4 regions of the Bacillus sp. z14 (2026) genome follow, and region 4 is predicted to be linked to each of the others. Evidence: predicted binding sites of a transcription regulator. Region 4 holds the regulator's gene; each other region holds the start of a gene.
The links. Region 4 encodes Rex, which represses fermentation and respiration genes when NADH is low (regulators of the CRP and FNR family bind a similar motif). Its sites were predicted from a motif close to TTGTGAAATATTTCACAA; they were not measured.

Region 1: a site for Rex is predicted at 1,267-1,284, ahead of AC4G3O_RS04205 (cytochrome ubiquinol oxidase subunit I). Genes of this name have one in related genera too.
Region 2: a site for Rex is predicted at 2,564-2,581, ahead of AC4G3O_RS08225 (formate/nitrite transporter family protein). Genes of this name have one in related genera too.
Region 3: a site for Rex is predicted at 1,776-1,793, ahead of arcA (arginine deiminase). Genes of this name have one in related genera too.

Annotation. Positions count from the first base shown of each region.
Region 1 covers NZ_JBZFQK010000001.1:891,197-894,788, forward strand. The annotation lists gene AC4G3O_RS04200 (hypothetical protein) at 144-917, shown strand; gene AC4G3O_RS04205 (cytochrome ubiquinol oxidase subunit I) at 1,316-2,707, shown strand; gene cydB (cytochrome d ubiquinol oxidase subunit II) at 2,704-3,592, shown strand, end outside.
Region 2 covers NZ_JBZFQK010000002.1:449,300-452,891, forward strand. The annotation lists gene AC4G3O_RS08220 (AAA family ATPase) at 1-1,591, shown strand, start outside; gene AC4G3O_RS08225 (formate/nitrite transporter family protein) at 1,652-2,488, opposite strand; gene AC4G3O_RS08230 (peptide chain release factor 3) at 3,091-3,592, shown strand, end outside.
Region 3 covers NZ_JBZFQK010000003.1:122,815-126,406, forward strand. The annotation lists gene argF (ornithine carbamoyltransferase) at 1-404, opposite strand, end outside; gene arcA (arginine deiminase) at 453-1,685, opposite strand; gene argR (arginine repressor) at 1,917-2,372, opposite strand; T-box leader at 2,515-2,725, shown strand; gene argS (arginine--tRNA ligase) at 2,778-3,592, shown strand, end outside.
Region 4 covers NZ_JBZFQK010000006.1:7,743-11,334, reverse strand. The annotation lists gene AC4G3O_RS16525 (CPBP family intramembrane glutamic endopeptidase) at 84-815, shown strand; gene AC4G3O_RS16520 (YdiK family protein) at 812-1,024, shown strand; gene AC4G3O_RS16515 (redox-sensing transcriptional repressor Rex) at 1,061-1,720, opposite strand; gene AC4G3O_RS16510 (ABC-F family ATP-binding cassette domain-containing protein) at 2,360-3,592, shown strand, end outside.

The sequences.
Region 1 (3,592 bases), on a different contig from region 4:
GTCTCCCATATGCTATCTACTCATCCTCTTGAACCTCTTGATTGGTTACCCTTTTTAATATATAAAGTAAAACTTTTTATCTATCCAATATTATTCCGTATAATGAGAGTTAATACAGCACGAAGAAAATAAGGAGACAGGTTATGGGATATTTTCAATCAGAGGAGACTTATCAATTATTAAATGCAGTAGGAGAAAATATTTTTATTTGTGATGATCAATTAACCATCATATTTATCAATCGTTACGCTGACAAATTAATTCAATGTCTAAGTCCTTTTACCGGTTTATCAAGTAAGGAAGAATATATCGGGAGAAACATAGCAGAATTTGATCAAGGGGGGAACTGCAAGAGGACAATACTCGAAAACGATTCCTTCCCCAATACCAGCAGAATTATATTTTTCAATAAATACACAGCTAAGATTGCAATAAGTCCCTTTACATTCAACAATGGTTTAACAGGTTATATGCTCACTTGGAAGGATGTAACCGATTATGAAGAAGAAATACATAAAGGGCATTCGATGATGGAAGAAATGTATGCTCCTATCATCAAAACAATTCTGGATGATGTACTTTTAATGCCCATTACTGGATTTTTGTCGGAAGATCGTCTTCATAAGATCAAAGAGAAGGCTTTATATGAAAGCTCTGATAAACAGGCTTCCTATATGGTGATTGATTTTACTAGCGTAACTTCACTGGATGACGAATATATTGTGGCAGAGCTGGAGGTCATCTCTCAATCCCTTGCTTTATTGGGTACAGAAGCTATATATACAGGCCTGTCCACTACTCTTGTCCGCCAAATCGTAAACCAGGGAACAAAAATAAAGAATGAAACATTTGCTACGTTTAATCAGGCTATGAATCATATCTGCAAAATAAAAGGCTACAAGTTGGTAAAATATTAATCTTGATCTTCCTCTTCAGCTTGATTTATTAAAATCAAGCTGTTCTTTTTGTCAACTGATTTGCAAACGAATGACAATTCGTTTGCGCAGCTTTTGTGACAATATTGTTTCATAAATTTGAATTAATTATAGTAATTTTAGTTTAGTTATAGATATTTGCAAATTATAGGACTATTATATCTAATATAAACAAGGTCATTGTAAATTTAACTAATTATTAATATATACATAGGGATAACCTACTAAACAATTTAAACTATTTAAGCCAACTCTTCATTCACGCAAAAATAATTAGTTACTTTTATAATAGAGGTGACAGCACTTTATAAATGGTTTTTTTTCGTCTGTTTTGTGAATGAATGAACAATGCATAAGAATTGAAAGGTGTGAACAGTTAAATGGAAGTATTGGATCTCGCTAGGTTTCAGTATGCAGCAACTACAATCTATCACTTCTTCTTTGTACCACTATCCATTGGATTGGTATTTTTAGTTGCTATTATGGAGACATTGTATTTTTTTAAGAAAAAAGAAATTTATTTGGACATGGCAAAGTTTTGGGGAAATATCTTTCTCATCTCTTTTGCTGTCGGAGTAGTTACAGGAATTATCCAAGAATTCCAGTTTGGAATGAACTGGTCAGAATACTCCCGCTTTGTCGGAGATGTATTTGGTGTTCCATTGGCTATTGAAGCCTTACTGGCTTTCTTTTTAGAATCCACATTCATTGGTGTATGGATGTTTGGGCGTGACCGATTGCCAAGATGGGTTCATTTACTATCTATATGGCTTGTATCAATCGGTACCATTTTTTCTGCCTTGTTTATTCTCGCTGCGAACTCTTTTATGCAGGAACCAGTTGGGATTGCGATTGAGAATGGCAAAGCTGTATTAAATGATTTCGGGGCATTTATCACAAATCCTCAGCTGCTTGTTGAATTTCCACATACGGTCTTTGGGGCTTTTGCAACCGGAGCCTTCGTAGTAGCTGGGATCAGTGCATTTAAAATATTGAAAAAGCAAAACTTAGATGTATTTAAGAAATCATTTACGATCGCTATGATTGTGGCGATGATCTCAGGACTTGGAATCGCATTTACTGGTCACTGGCAGGCACAGCATTTAATGTCCTCACAGCCTATGAAAATGGCAGCCAGTGAAGGTTTATGGGAAGATAGCGGTGACCCGGCAAGCTGGTCGCTAATTGCTAATATTGATGAAGAAACCCGTGAAAACAAGTGGTCTGTTGAAATCCCTTATGCTTTAAGTATCTTAGCCTATAATAGCTTTGAGGGATCTGTAGAAGGAATGAATACACTCCAGGAGAAATACACAGAGCTTTATGGTGAAGGCGATTATATCCCGCCGGTAGGAGCTGTTTATTGGAGCTTCCGCATTATGGTTTTCGCTGGTGCTATTATTATGGGCTTAGCAGCCTTAGGACTATTATTTATCAAGAAAAATAACCTAATAAATCAATCACTCTATTTAAAAGCAATGGTTGGAGCAATAGCCCTTCCTTTTATCGCCAATACAGCTGGCTGGATTATGACTGAAATTGGCCGGCAGCCTTGGACAGTCTTTGGATTATATACGACTGCACAGTCCGTATCCCCTAATGTTACTGCAGGACAGCTGTTAACATCGATTATTGTATTTTTGGGGGCCTATACTGTTCTTGCTGTCGTATTAATCACTCTTATTGTGAAACAAATTAAAAAAGGACCATACCAAACCACTGATACAAAACCAGATGTAGATTTATTTGACAAGGAGGCCTTTGGAGCATGAGTCTAAATGAGTTATGGTTTATCCTTGTAGCTGTTTTATTTATTGGTTTCTTTATTCTTGAAGGCTTTGACTTTGGCGTGGGAATGTCCACTCGTTTTCTCGCGCGTAATCAAAAAGAGCGGGATCAGTTGGTTTCTACCATCGGGCCTTTCTGGGATGCAAACGAAGTATGGTTGATTACTGCAGGCGGTGCTATTTTTGCGGCATTCCCTGAATGGTACGCAACCATGTTCAGTGGGTACTATCTACCATTTGTTTTATTCCTGCTGGCCTTAATTGTACGAGGAGTTGCTTTTGAATTCAGACATAAAGTCCATGAAAAGTGGATCAGTTTCTGGGATTGGATGATATTTGTCGGCAGTATAATACCTGCTTTTGTATTGGGTGTTCTTTTTACTAGCCTTGTACGTGGAATGCCAATTGATGCATCCAAAAATATGTATGCTAGCTTTGGAGATTACTTTGACCCCTACTCCATTGTTGGCGGAATCGCGATGATTGTGTTATGCCTTGTGCATGGTTTAACATTCATCGGCATTCGGACAGAGGGGCAGATTCGTGATCGTGCACGTTCTTTAGTATCAAAAATATATTTAATTCTATTAGCAGGTCTTATAGTTTTCGCCGTACTAACCTATACAATGACAGACTTATTTGAAGTACGGCCGCTCGCTACACCATTATTCCTGCTCGGTGCAGTTGTAACAACCGTATTAGGTTATGTATTCTCAGCAAAGAAAAGGGAAGCTTTAGCCTTCACTATGACGGCTTCAACTATGCTATTTACTGTTACGATGTTATTTGTTGGTCTGTTCCCAAGAGTAATGGTCAGTTCAATTAGTTCCGAATATAACTTAACTATATTGAATGCTTCCAGTGGACCAT
Region 2 (3,592 bases), on a different contig from region 4:
ATCGCCAACTGAAATGAAAGAATGGGTAAGAAAATACACGGTTATTAAGCAGAATCAAGGCGAATATAAAAAGAAACAGAAACTTTGGGATGAGCTGACAGAAAAACGATTGGCTATCAAAAGCCGTTTATACCTTGCCCTGTCAGAAGTAATCGATGATCTAGATACTCAAGTGTCAGAATGGACACTCACAGACTTAATAAGAGAAGCAAATAGAGTAGTCCATTTAGCAACAGAGCGTTTCAATGAGAAGAATTCATTGGAAAAAGAGTGGAAGAGCAAGGCTGCTGATCTTAAACAAATCGAGCAGGAGCTGGCGAGCAAGCAAAGTGAATTAGTCAATTGGAGAGAAGCATGGGAGGATGCTACTAAACCCTTGCAAGTTGAAAGTCAGGCTCCGATTGATTACACAATGGAAAGGCTTGATAAGTACAATGAATTGACTACTACGTATGATGAATGGGCAGATATCAATAGCAAAGCAAAAGCTGGCATGTTATTTGTACAGGATTATGTAGATCATATCAGAATTGTAGCTAACACGTTACAGTTACCTGAACCAATAAATATCCAATCCTTTATCTATGATTTAACGAATCAGTTGCAGGAGCAGAAAAAGTGTAAGCAAAATCAAATCGAATGGCAAGGACAATTGGATAAACGGAAAAAAGAATATCGGTTAGCGAAGGATAAGAAAGAGATGGCGCTTAATCGTCTTGATGAATTGTTACAGACAGCAAGTGTAAAGACCATCGAGGAAATGCAAATTATTGAAGATAAATATCGACAAAAGCAAAAGCTGTCTGCAGAACTGATCAATCTGGAGAAGGTGTTACTTGAGATTGGCAATGGCTTATCGATTCAAGAAATGAAGGATGAAATAGACAAGCTTGATTTAGATTTTATGGAAAGTGAAATGGCAGAATTAAAGGCAGAGCTTGCAGATTTGGAAGAGAAAAGAACGGAACAGAACCAAATCTTTGGTGTATGCAGAAAAGAATATGAAGAAAAGATTAAGGGAAATTCATATGCAGCTGTTCAGGCCGCAGAAGAAAGAGAAAGTATCCTGGCTGAGCTCGCAGAATTGACCGATCAATATGTCCAAAAAAAATTAGCTACATTTGTATTACAGAAGGGAATAGAATATTTCCGTTCCGAAAATCAAAATCCGATTTTAACAAAAGCATCAAAACTGTTTGCAAAATTAACACTGAACTCCTTTGAAGGATTGACTGTTGATTATAATGAAAAGGATGAAGAAGTACTACTGGGTTTAAGAAATAACGAGAAAATTGGAATAGACGCGATGAGTGATGGAACAAAAGATCAATTGTATTTATCCTTAAGAGTTGCAAGCATAGAAAAATATTGTGAGGAAAATGAACCTATTCCATTTATTGTCGATGATATTCTTGTTCACTTTGATAATGAACGTTCAAAAATTACGTTATCTATCTTAAAAGAATTATCGAAAAAAACTCAAGTTATCTTTTTCACTCATCATTATCATTTATTGGATTTGTTGGAGGAAACATTGTCGCATGAGGAGTATCAATTGATTCACATTCATAAAGAGGCCGTCATGAGCTGAAATTAAAAGAAGACCAATTCAAACTTTATGAATTGGTCTTCTTTTTCTTGGTTCACTTTATTATTTTGTATTTTCTTTCTCAGTGATTTCAGAGATTTTATTCATGTTGTCCTGTAATTGAAGCTTTGTGCTTGATTTACTTAAGAACTGATATAACATTCCTACAAATATTGCTCCACCGACAATATTACCCAAAGTAACAGGAATCAAATTGTAGATGGCATTTCCGATTGTAATGGTATCAGGATGTGGTGATACTAATGCAATTGAGAATAATGATAAGTTTGCAATGCTATGTTCAAAGCCTGATGAGAAGAATAAAAATACAACTGCAATCATCATTGCCATTTTAGCTCCGTCACCTTTTACTTGGCTAGGCAAGTAACAAGCTAAACAAACAAGCCAGTTACAAAGGATTCCTTTAAAGAATAAAGCTGAAACAGATCCATGCATTTTATAAGAAACAATTTCGTGCATTAAATGCTCGTTTGGAATGTGGCTGAATATGCCTGTAAGGTAAAATAAAATGGCAAAGAAGATTGCCCCAACAGCATTGCCAAGATAACAAGCGCCCCAGTTTCGGCCTAAATCTCTGAGAGTTACCTCATTACGCATATAAGCGACAGTGAAATAAGCGGTATTACCGGTAAATAGCTCTGCCCCACCGTAAATAATGAGTATTAATGCGATACCAAAGAAAAGTGCCGGGAATAGGTATGCAAAAGGTGAGTCGGCTACCCTGAAATATTCTCCTGTTCTAAAGCAGGTAATGATTACAAACCCTACAAATATTCCTGCCATCATCGCTCTTAAGAAATAATGAAGAGGAAAATGGTCTAACAGCCTTTTCTTTTTCTTTGCAAGGGCAACTAAATACTGTAATCCTTGTTCTTCCATGATGTTAAATTCCTCCTATGCTGAAAAAACGTCTACTAAATAAACTACTATGACTTCTATAATTAATCAATAAGCTTGTGAAATTATTCACTTTTCTGATAGCCTCTTTTATTCAAATAAGGTAAACTTGCGTAAATCTTGTGATTATCTTCCACCGAATACGGGTAAGGTAAGTATAAGGATGGTGATTATCTTGAAAAGTAAAATCTTAAAAAGAGTTATTGCAGCAGCTGCACCTTTCGTGATCAGCTATATTACAAAAAAATTAACCAATAAGAAAAAAGTAGCTTAAAGGACGGGCAATAATGCTCGTTTTTTTTATGTTATCTTACCTTGCCCCAAAGAATTGCGAAATACTTAAACGGACACTAATTGACTGTAATTCACTACATATGAGAAAATATGACTGTTTGATTAAAACTTATGATTCGCCTATTCACATATTATTTTTTTACATGGTATATTTGATAAGATGGATTTTGATTTTAATAAGAATTGTTAAAGTGGTTATTTTCTTTTTACAACATCAAAGTATCATTGGAGATGTAGATCCAAGATGAATAGATTTATGAAGTTTTACTATATATAAAAGGATGGCTTACATGACAAATTTAAAAGAACAGATAGAATCAAGAAGAACCTTTGCAATTATTTCTCACCCTGACGCAGGTAAAACGACGTTAACAGAAAAGTTGCTCTTATTTGGTGGCGCAATCCGTGACGCTGGAACTGTAAAAGGACGTAAAACCGGTAAATATGCGACAAGCGACTGGATGGAAATTGAGAAGCAGCGTGGAATTTCCGTAACCTCTAGTGTTATGCAGTTTGACTATAATGGGACCCGTGTTAATATCCTCGACACACCTGGACACCAAGATTTCAGTGAAGATACGTACCGTACATTAATGGCTGTTGATAGCGCAGTTATGATTATTGATGCTGCCAAAGGGATTGAAGCACAAACATTGAAATTATTTAAGGTTTGTCGCATGAGAGGAATTCCTATTTTCACATTTATTAATAAAATGGATCGCCAAGGTAAATTGCCGCTTGAGCTATTGGCTGAGTTGGAGGAAGTGCTTGGAATAGAATCCTATCCAATGA
Region 3 (3,592 bases), on a different contig from region 4:
TCTGTAAGACCATTCCATACAGGAACTCCGGAGTGCTCAGCCAAAGATTCCACTTTTGCATGTTCAAAGCCACGGAATTCGATACCATCAAACATACGGCCTAAAACTTTAGCAGTATCTTCAATAGATTCTTTTTTTCCAAGTTGGATATCATCTTTTCCAAGATACTCAGGATGAGCGCCTAAATCAGTACAAGCTACCGTAAAAGCACAACGTGTACGAGTTGATGGTTTTTCAAATAATAAGGCAATATTTTTACCTTCCATATAACGGTGAGGAATGCCTTGTTTTTTCTTTTCCTTTAACTCAGCAGCAAAATCAATCATGTGTAAGAATTCTTCTTCAGTGAAATCTTTCTCAGCCAAGAAACTTCTACCTTTAAGGTCTGGTCTTGTTTTAATCATTTTATATACTCCCTCCAACGATAACCTTTTAATCAACTAAATCTTTTATTAAATGTCTTCACGTACTAGAGGCATGCTCATGCAGCGTGGGCCCCCACGGCCACGAGACAATTCAGAGCTTTTGATTTCAATAACTTTTACACCATGTTTGCGTAAGCACTCGTTTGAGATATAGTTACGGTCATATGTAACAACTACACCAGGTGCAATCGCCAGTGTATTGGAACCATCATTCCACTGTTCACGTGGAGCTGCGATTTCATCTCCGTCACCACAAAGGATGATTTCAAGTTCAGGCAAGTTAAGCACTTCTTTTAAAGTCTCTTTAATGTCAGTACGGTGTGTGATATTTACATTAAATTCATCAGCGCCTTTTTCAAGGATGTAAATATTCATTTTACCGCCAGGTCCCTGAATCATCGGATGCATTGTAAATTTATTGTAGTCTACCATTGTAAATACAGTATCCAGGTGCATGAATGCACGGCAGCTAGGTATTTCAATAGCTATTACTTTCTTGAATTGATTTTGTTTATTCAAGATGCTAAGCGCGAATTTTTCGATTGCTTTAGCAGATGTTCTTGCTGAAACACCGATTGCGACTACTTCTGGGCTTAATACCAGTTCATCTCCCCCCTCAATTGGGTTATGATAAGTACGGTCAAGCCATACAGGAACATCTTTACCAGCAAAACGTGGATGATGCTTGATAATATATTCCATGAACATGGACTCTCTGCGTCTTGCAGGTTCGCGCATGTTATTAATTGTTAAACCGTTTCCGATAGCTGCTGCCGGGTCCCGCGTAAAATACAGGTTTGGCATTGGATCTGTATAGAATGGATAATGGTCTTCCATCAATTCATACAAATGTGTTTTTTTGCTGATCTCCAGTTCATTTTTGCGGATACCGGACATAATTTTGTCAACCATGTCTTCATTTGAAAATGATAATAAATACTCTTTAAGATTTTCAAATGTACCCTGTACCTTTGCATTGCTTTCTTCAAGCATGCGGCTAACAAATTCCTCTTTCACTTCAGGATTTGTAAGAGATTCTGCAGCAAGCTTCTCAAGGTATAAAACTTCTATTCCTTGATCTCTTAGTGTATTAGCAAAATAATCGTGCTCTTCCTGAATAATCGGCAAATAAGGAATATCATCAAACAATAGTCTCTCCAGATATTCCGGAGTAAGATTTTCTACTTCTTTTCCGGGACGCTTTAACATTACAGTTTTTAAAGTGCCGATTTCAGAAGTAACATGAATTGGATTTGTCATATTGCCTTTCCTCCTGCACACCTTATTTTTCTTACATTTTTAGTGTAAAGGAACGAAAAAAAGAGATTTGTGATTTTTTACACACAAAAAATGTGTAAATCCTCACATAAATCTCTTTAAATAGAAAAGTTTATGTATGAATATTCAATTAATTATTTTTAATTTCCTATTATTTCGCATAACTATGTATATTTTTTTGCATATCATACTTGAAATATAAAAAAATATTTCTTATAAATTTGCAACTGTTCTTAACCTTTCTTCCAGGGCCTCTGCTTGATGGATTGTACGGCAAATAATCATACAGGTATCATTCCCACATATAGTTGCCGCCTTCTCTTCCCACTCAAGTTCATCTAAAATTGCCCCAAATGAGTGGGCATGGCCAGGTAATACTTTTAGGATAATAAAATATTCTATTCTTTCAATATTTAATAATGCGTCTTGCATTTTTTTACGTAGTTTCATTGTGTCATTGTACTTATGATCTCCGATAAATCCATACTTCGTCCCTCCGGTCTTAGATGGATATTTTACCAGGCTTAATTCCCGGATATCTCGAGAAATGGTGGCTTGTGTAATATGCAACCCTTGCTTAGATAATTCTTCGACCAGCTGTTCCTGAGTTTTAATTTCATTATTCTGAATTACCTGCTTAATAATAGCGAGTCTTTTTTCCTTATTCATAATAAAATACTCCTTTTACTAAGTTCTATAATTCTATTTATACTCATTTGTGCATAGATGAGCAATATATTCATACAAAAGAATATTTTGTATTGACTTTCTATTCGGAATTTCTATACTATTTGTATATAAAATAATAAAGATAATATTTATGATGAAGAATAGTACTTAAAATACAAATTATAGCGAGCCGGGAATGGTGAGAGCCTGGTATTAATGGTTTTAAGGAACGCCCTTCTGAAATGCTCATTCGAACAACTTTAGTAGTTTGGGCCGGACTTTTCCGTTATAAAGTTAAGGTGGTTCATTAGAACAAGCAGAGTGGTACCGCGGGTTTACAGCCCGTCTCTTAAAGATTTTTAAGAGGCGGGCTTTTTTTATTATATTTTACTGGAGGCTGAGGATATGGATATAAAACTAGATGTAGCTTCTCATATGAATGAAGTACTAAAAGGTGACTTAAATCTTGAAACATGCTTGTCTTTGGTCGAAACCCCAAAGAACAAAGAGCATGGAGATTTGGCATTTCCCTGTTTCACTCTCGCAAAACTGTGGAAGCAATCTCCGCAGAAAATTGCAGTAACATTAGCTGACCAACTAAAGGATGAACGTTATGAGGATGTAAAAGCTATTGGACCGTATGTTAACTTTTTCCTCGATAAAAAGTCTATCAGTGAAAGAGTAATGAATACGATATTAACTGATCAACATCAGTACGGCACACTTTCTCTTGGACATGGTGAAAATATCGCAATTGATATGTCTTCACCCAATATCGCCAAGCCCTTTTCGATGGGGCACCTTCGCTCCACAGTAATCGGAGCCTCTATAGCCAATATTATTAAAAAATGCGGTTATACCCCTGTTAAAATTAATCACATTGGTGATTGGGGCACTCAATTCGGAAAATTAATTGTAGCCTATAAAGCTTGGGGAAATGAAGAAAAAGTTAAAAAGAGTCCCATCAGCGAACTTTTAAAGTTATATATTATCTTTCATGAAAAAGCCGAAACAGAACTTGAGCTAGAGCAACAGGGACGTGACTGGTTCAAAAAGCTGGAAGATGGGGACGAAGAAGCCACGAAATTATGGAAATGGTTCAAAGAAGAATCCCTGAAGGAATTCGAGAAAATATATGAGCTGCTTGGCATTCAATTCGACTCTTTTAATGGGGAAGCTTTTTATAATGATAAGATGGCAGAGGTTATAGAAATAATTGA
Region 4 (3,592 bases):
TTGTAACTATGAGGTAAAAACGGTTAAAATTAAAGATATACGCAATCTAATATCTATATAAAAGATTAAGGGAGTTTTTCTATTTGAAAAAATATTACTGGTCAATTCTCATTACCTATATTGCCATGCAATTTTCTTCTATTCTTGGTATCCCAATTATGCTGGTTTTCTTATCGAACACGAATATCCCCGCGGAACGGATAGAAGTATTGGCTGCAGGGTATTGGATTGTTATAAGCTTTATTCTGGCTTCTATCATTACTCTAGTCCTACTGAGATATGAAAAAAATAATAGAAGCTTAGGCGATCAGGCAAGTGTGGGAGCTTCGATCGGCTGGGCAATTGGCGGAGTATTTCTTGCTTTGTTTTCACAATCTATAGCTGGTAATATCGAACGAATTATTGGTATTCCTACCGGGTCTGAAAATACACAGAATATACTCGGTCTCATTGAGGCAGTACCGCTTGTTATGGTAGTCAGTTCTGTACTTGGGCCATTTTTAGAAGAGATTGTCTTTAGGAAAATTATCTTTGGCACATTACACAAGCGATTGAATTTCTTCCTGAGCGCGTTAATCAGTTCACTGATCTTTGCCGTTGCTCACATGGAATTTGTACATATCCTGCTTTATACAGCAATGGGATTCACATTTGCTTATTTATATGTTAAAACAAAGAGAATCCTTGTTCCTATTTTTGCCCACATTACTATGAATACATTAGTTGTAATCGTACAATCACTTTACAAAGATGATATATTAAAAAATATGGAAGAGCTTAATAAAGTTCAAAGCTTTATCGGAGGTTTGTTATGAGACGTTCACCGTTGTATATGGCAACGACTTACTTAATTTTAGGTGCTATTTTTATATTTTTTGCTGTTCAAAATGTATCACGCAGCGGTTGGGATTTCTTTACCTATTTCCTGATCATACTGGCTACACTTGATGTTGGTTCAGGAATCCGCTTGGTGATGATTCATAAGCAAATAAAGAAAATGAAAAGTGAAAAACCAAAAGAATAACAAAAAAAATCTCGGAGGGAAAACCTTCGAGATTTTTTATTCTGTATCTTCCGTATTTCCGGATGGATAATGTTTAAGAAAATATACTAATGATTGCAATTCGACTGCAAGGTCAATATGATGGACACGAATGCTGTCTGGCACATTCAGACGTGCCGGCGTAAAGTTTAAAATAGCCTTAATGTTCGCAGCCACTAAACGATCTGTAATAGATTGGGCAACCTGTGATGGAACTGTTAAAATAGCTACACTAATATCTTGCTTTTCAAGTTTTTTCTCCAGTTCATCCATATGATAGAGCGGAACATCCCCTATAAGGGTTCCTACTTTATCAGGAGAAACATCAAACGCCATTTCAATCTTTGTATTATTATTTTTCATAAAATTATAATTTAAGAAAGCTGTACCTAGATTCCCGACTCCAATTAGAGCTACCTTTGTAATCTCATCTTGATCGAGAGTTTTTCTAAAGAAGGATAATAGATAATTAACATTGTAACCATACCCTTTTTTACCTAAAGCACCAAAGTACGAGAAATCTCTTCGTATAGTAGCTGAATCTACTTTAACAGCTTCACTTAGTTCTGCGGAAGAAACTCGTAGTTTTCCTGACGCGTGTAGATTTTGTATAAAACGATAATATAATGGAAGTCGTTTGGCTGTAGCCTGCGGTATTTTAGTATTTTCCTGCAAAATTAATTCCCTTCTCCCTATTCTTTCTTGTCAATCGTTACTCCATATATCAAAACTGCCTTTGATAATCCCGACTGGTTTTACCCCCCGGTTTTCCAATGAAAATAGTTTCCTTCAATAACCATTGATTTTTCGATTGCTTTGCACATAACATATAAGGTTAATCAAGTATTGCTGAAACAGCTGTTATTTCTTACTTTCGTTTTTAAGATTATACGAATAATTAATCTATTCATATTTTCAGCTTTTTTCCATATAAAATCAATATCTAATCCTTGGAGTGCCCGGGTACCACATAGAAATTATATCAGAAGTTTTCTTCACTACCATAATTCTAACTATCTTAGCTATGTATAATACGCCGCTTTTTTATCAATGATTCGTTAATTTTATATTCGAGCAAAATACTAGGACTAGCGGTTCTGATTGTTTCCAGGTTACCTCCGCGATACCAATCATATGGGATCTTTCCTGATTAATAAAGCACGTAAATTCACTGAAAGTTTATTCTCCTATTCCTATTCTATAATATTTCTATCATTTTTGGTAATTTTTGTGTGAGTATTCACAAATTTTCTATTAAGTTGCGGTGCTTATCAAGAGTAGGCTACACTTAAGGTATGTACTTCTTGAGGTGAGAATATGATTATTTTACAAGTTAATAATGTATCCAAATATTATGGAGCTGAAGCAATTTTATCTACTATTAAGCTCGAAGTTCAAACGAAAGACCGTATAGCACTTGTTGGCAGAAACGGTGCAGGAAAATCCACCCTGCTTAAGATCATTGCAGGTCACCTTTCACATGACAGTGGGGAGATCTATAAGCCAAAAGATGTTTCGATTGGATATTTGGCTCAAAATACCGGTCTCCAATCAGACCGCTCTATTTGGGATGAAATGATCTCTGTTTTTGAAGGCTTACAAAAACAAGAAGATGAATTGAGATTATTGGAAAAATCTATGGCTGATCCTTCTGTCTACAATGATGAACAAAAATATAACCGGGTATTAAAAGATTACGATCGTCTCCAGGAGCAATTTAAAAATTCTGGCGGTTACCAAATGGAAGCAGATGTACGTTCTGTCTTACACGGTCTGCGTTTCTCGGATTATGATTATACTACATCTATTAATTCCTTAAGCGGCGGCCAAAAAACCAGGCTTGCACTAGGTAAATTATTATTAACGAAACCTGATTTACTGATTCTAGACGAGCCGACCAACCATCTTGATATCGATACATTAAGCTGGCTCGAAGGCTATCTTCAATCTTACCCTGGCGCTATCCTAATTGTTTCCCATGATCGTTATTTCCTTGATAAGGTTGTCCATCAAGTAATGGAGCTTTCCCGAACATCAATTAAGAAATATACAGGGAATTACAGCAGATACTTAGAGCAAAAGGCAGAGGAATACGAACGTAATGCAAAGCTTTATGAAAAACAGCAGGATGAGATTGCAAAATTAAAAGATTTTGTCCAAAGAAACATGGCCAGAGCATCTACAACTAAACGAGCCCAGAGCCGGCAAAAGGCCCTGCAGCGTATGGAAGTAATGGATCGGCCCTTGGGCGATGAAAAATCAGCTAATTTTACCTTTGAGATTGAAAAGCAAAGTGGTAATGAAGTTCTTCAGGCAAATGATTTGTCTATTGGATATGAAGCACCTGTTGCCAGCCACTTGAACTTTAGAATCACTAGAGGAGAAAGCATTGCACTGATTGGTCCTAATGGGGTAGGGAAATCTACTTTATTAAAAACATTGATTAACAGAATTCCGGCTTTGCATGGAGATTTTCAGCTCGGTGCCAATGTGACACTCGGATATTATGATCAAGAGCAGGCTAATCTATCGTCCAACAAAACTGTGCTA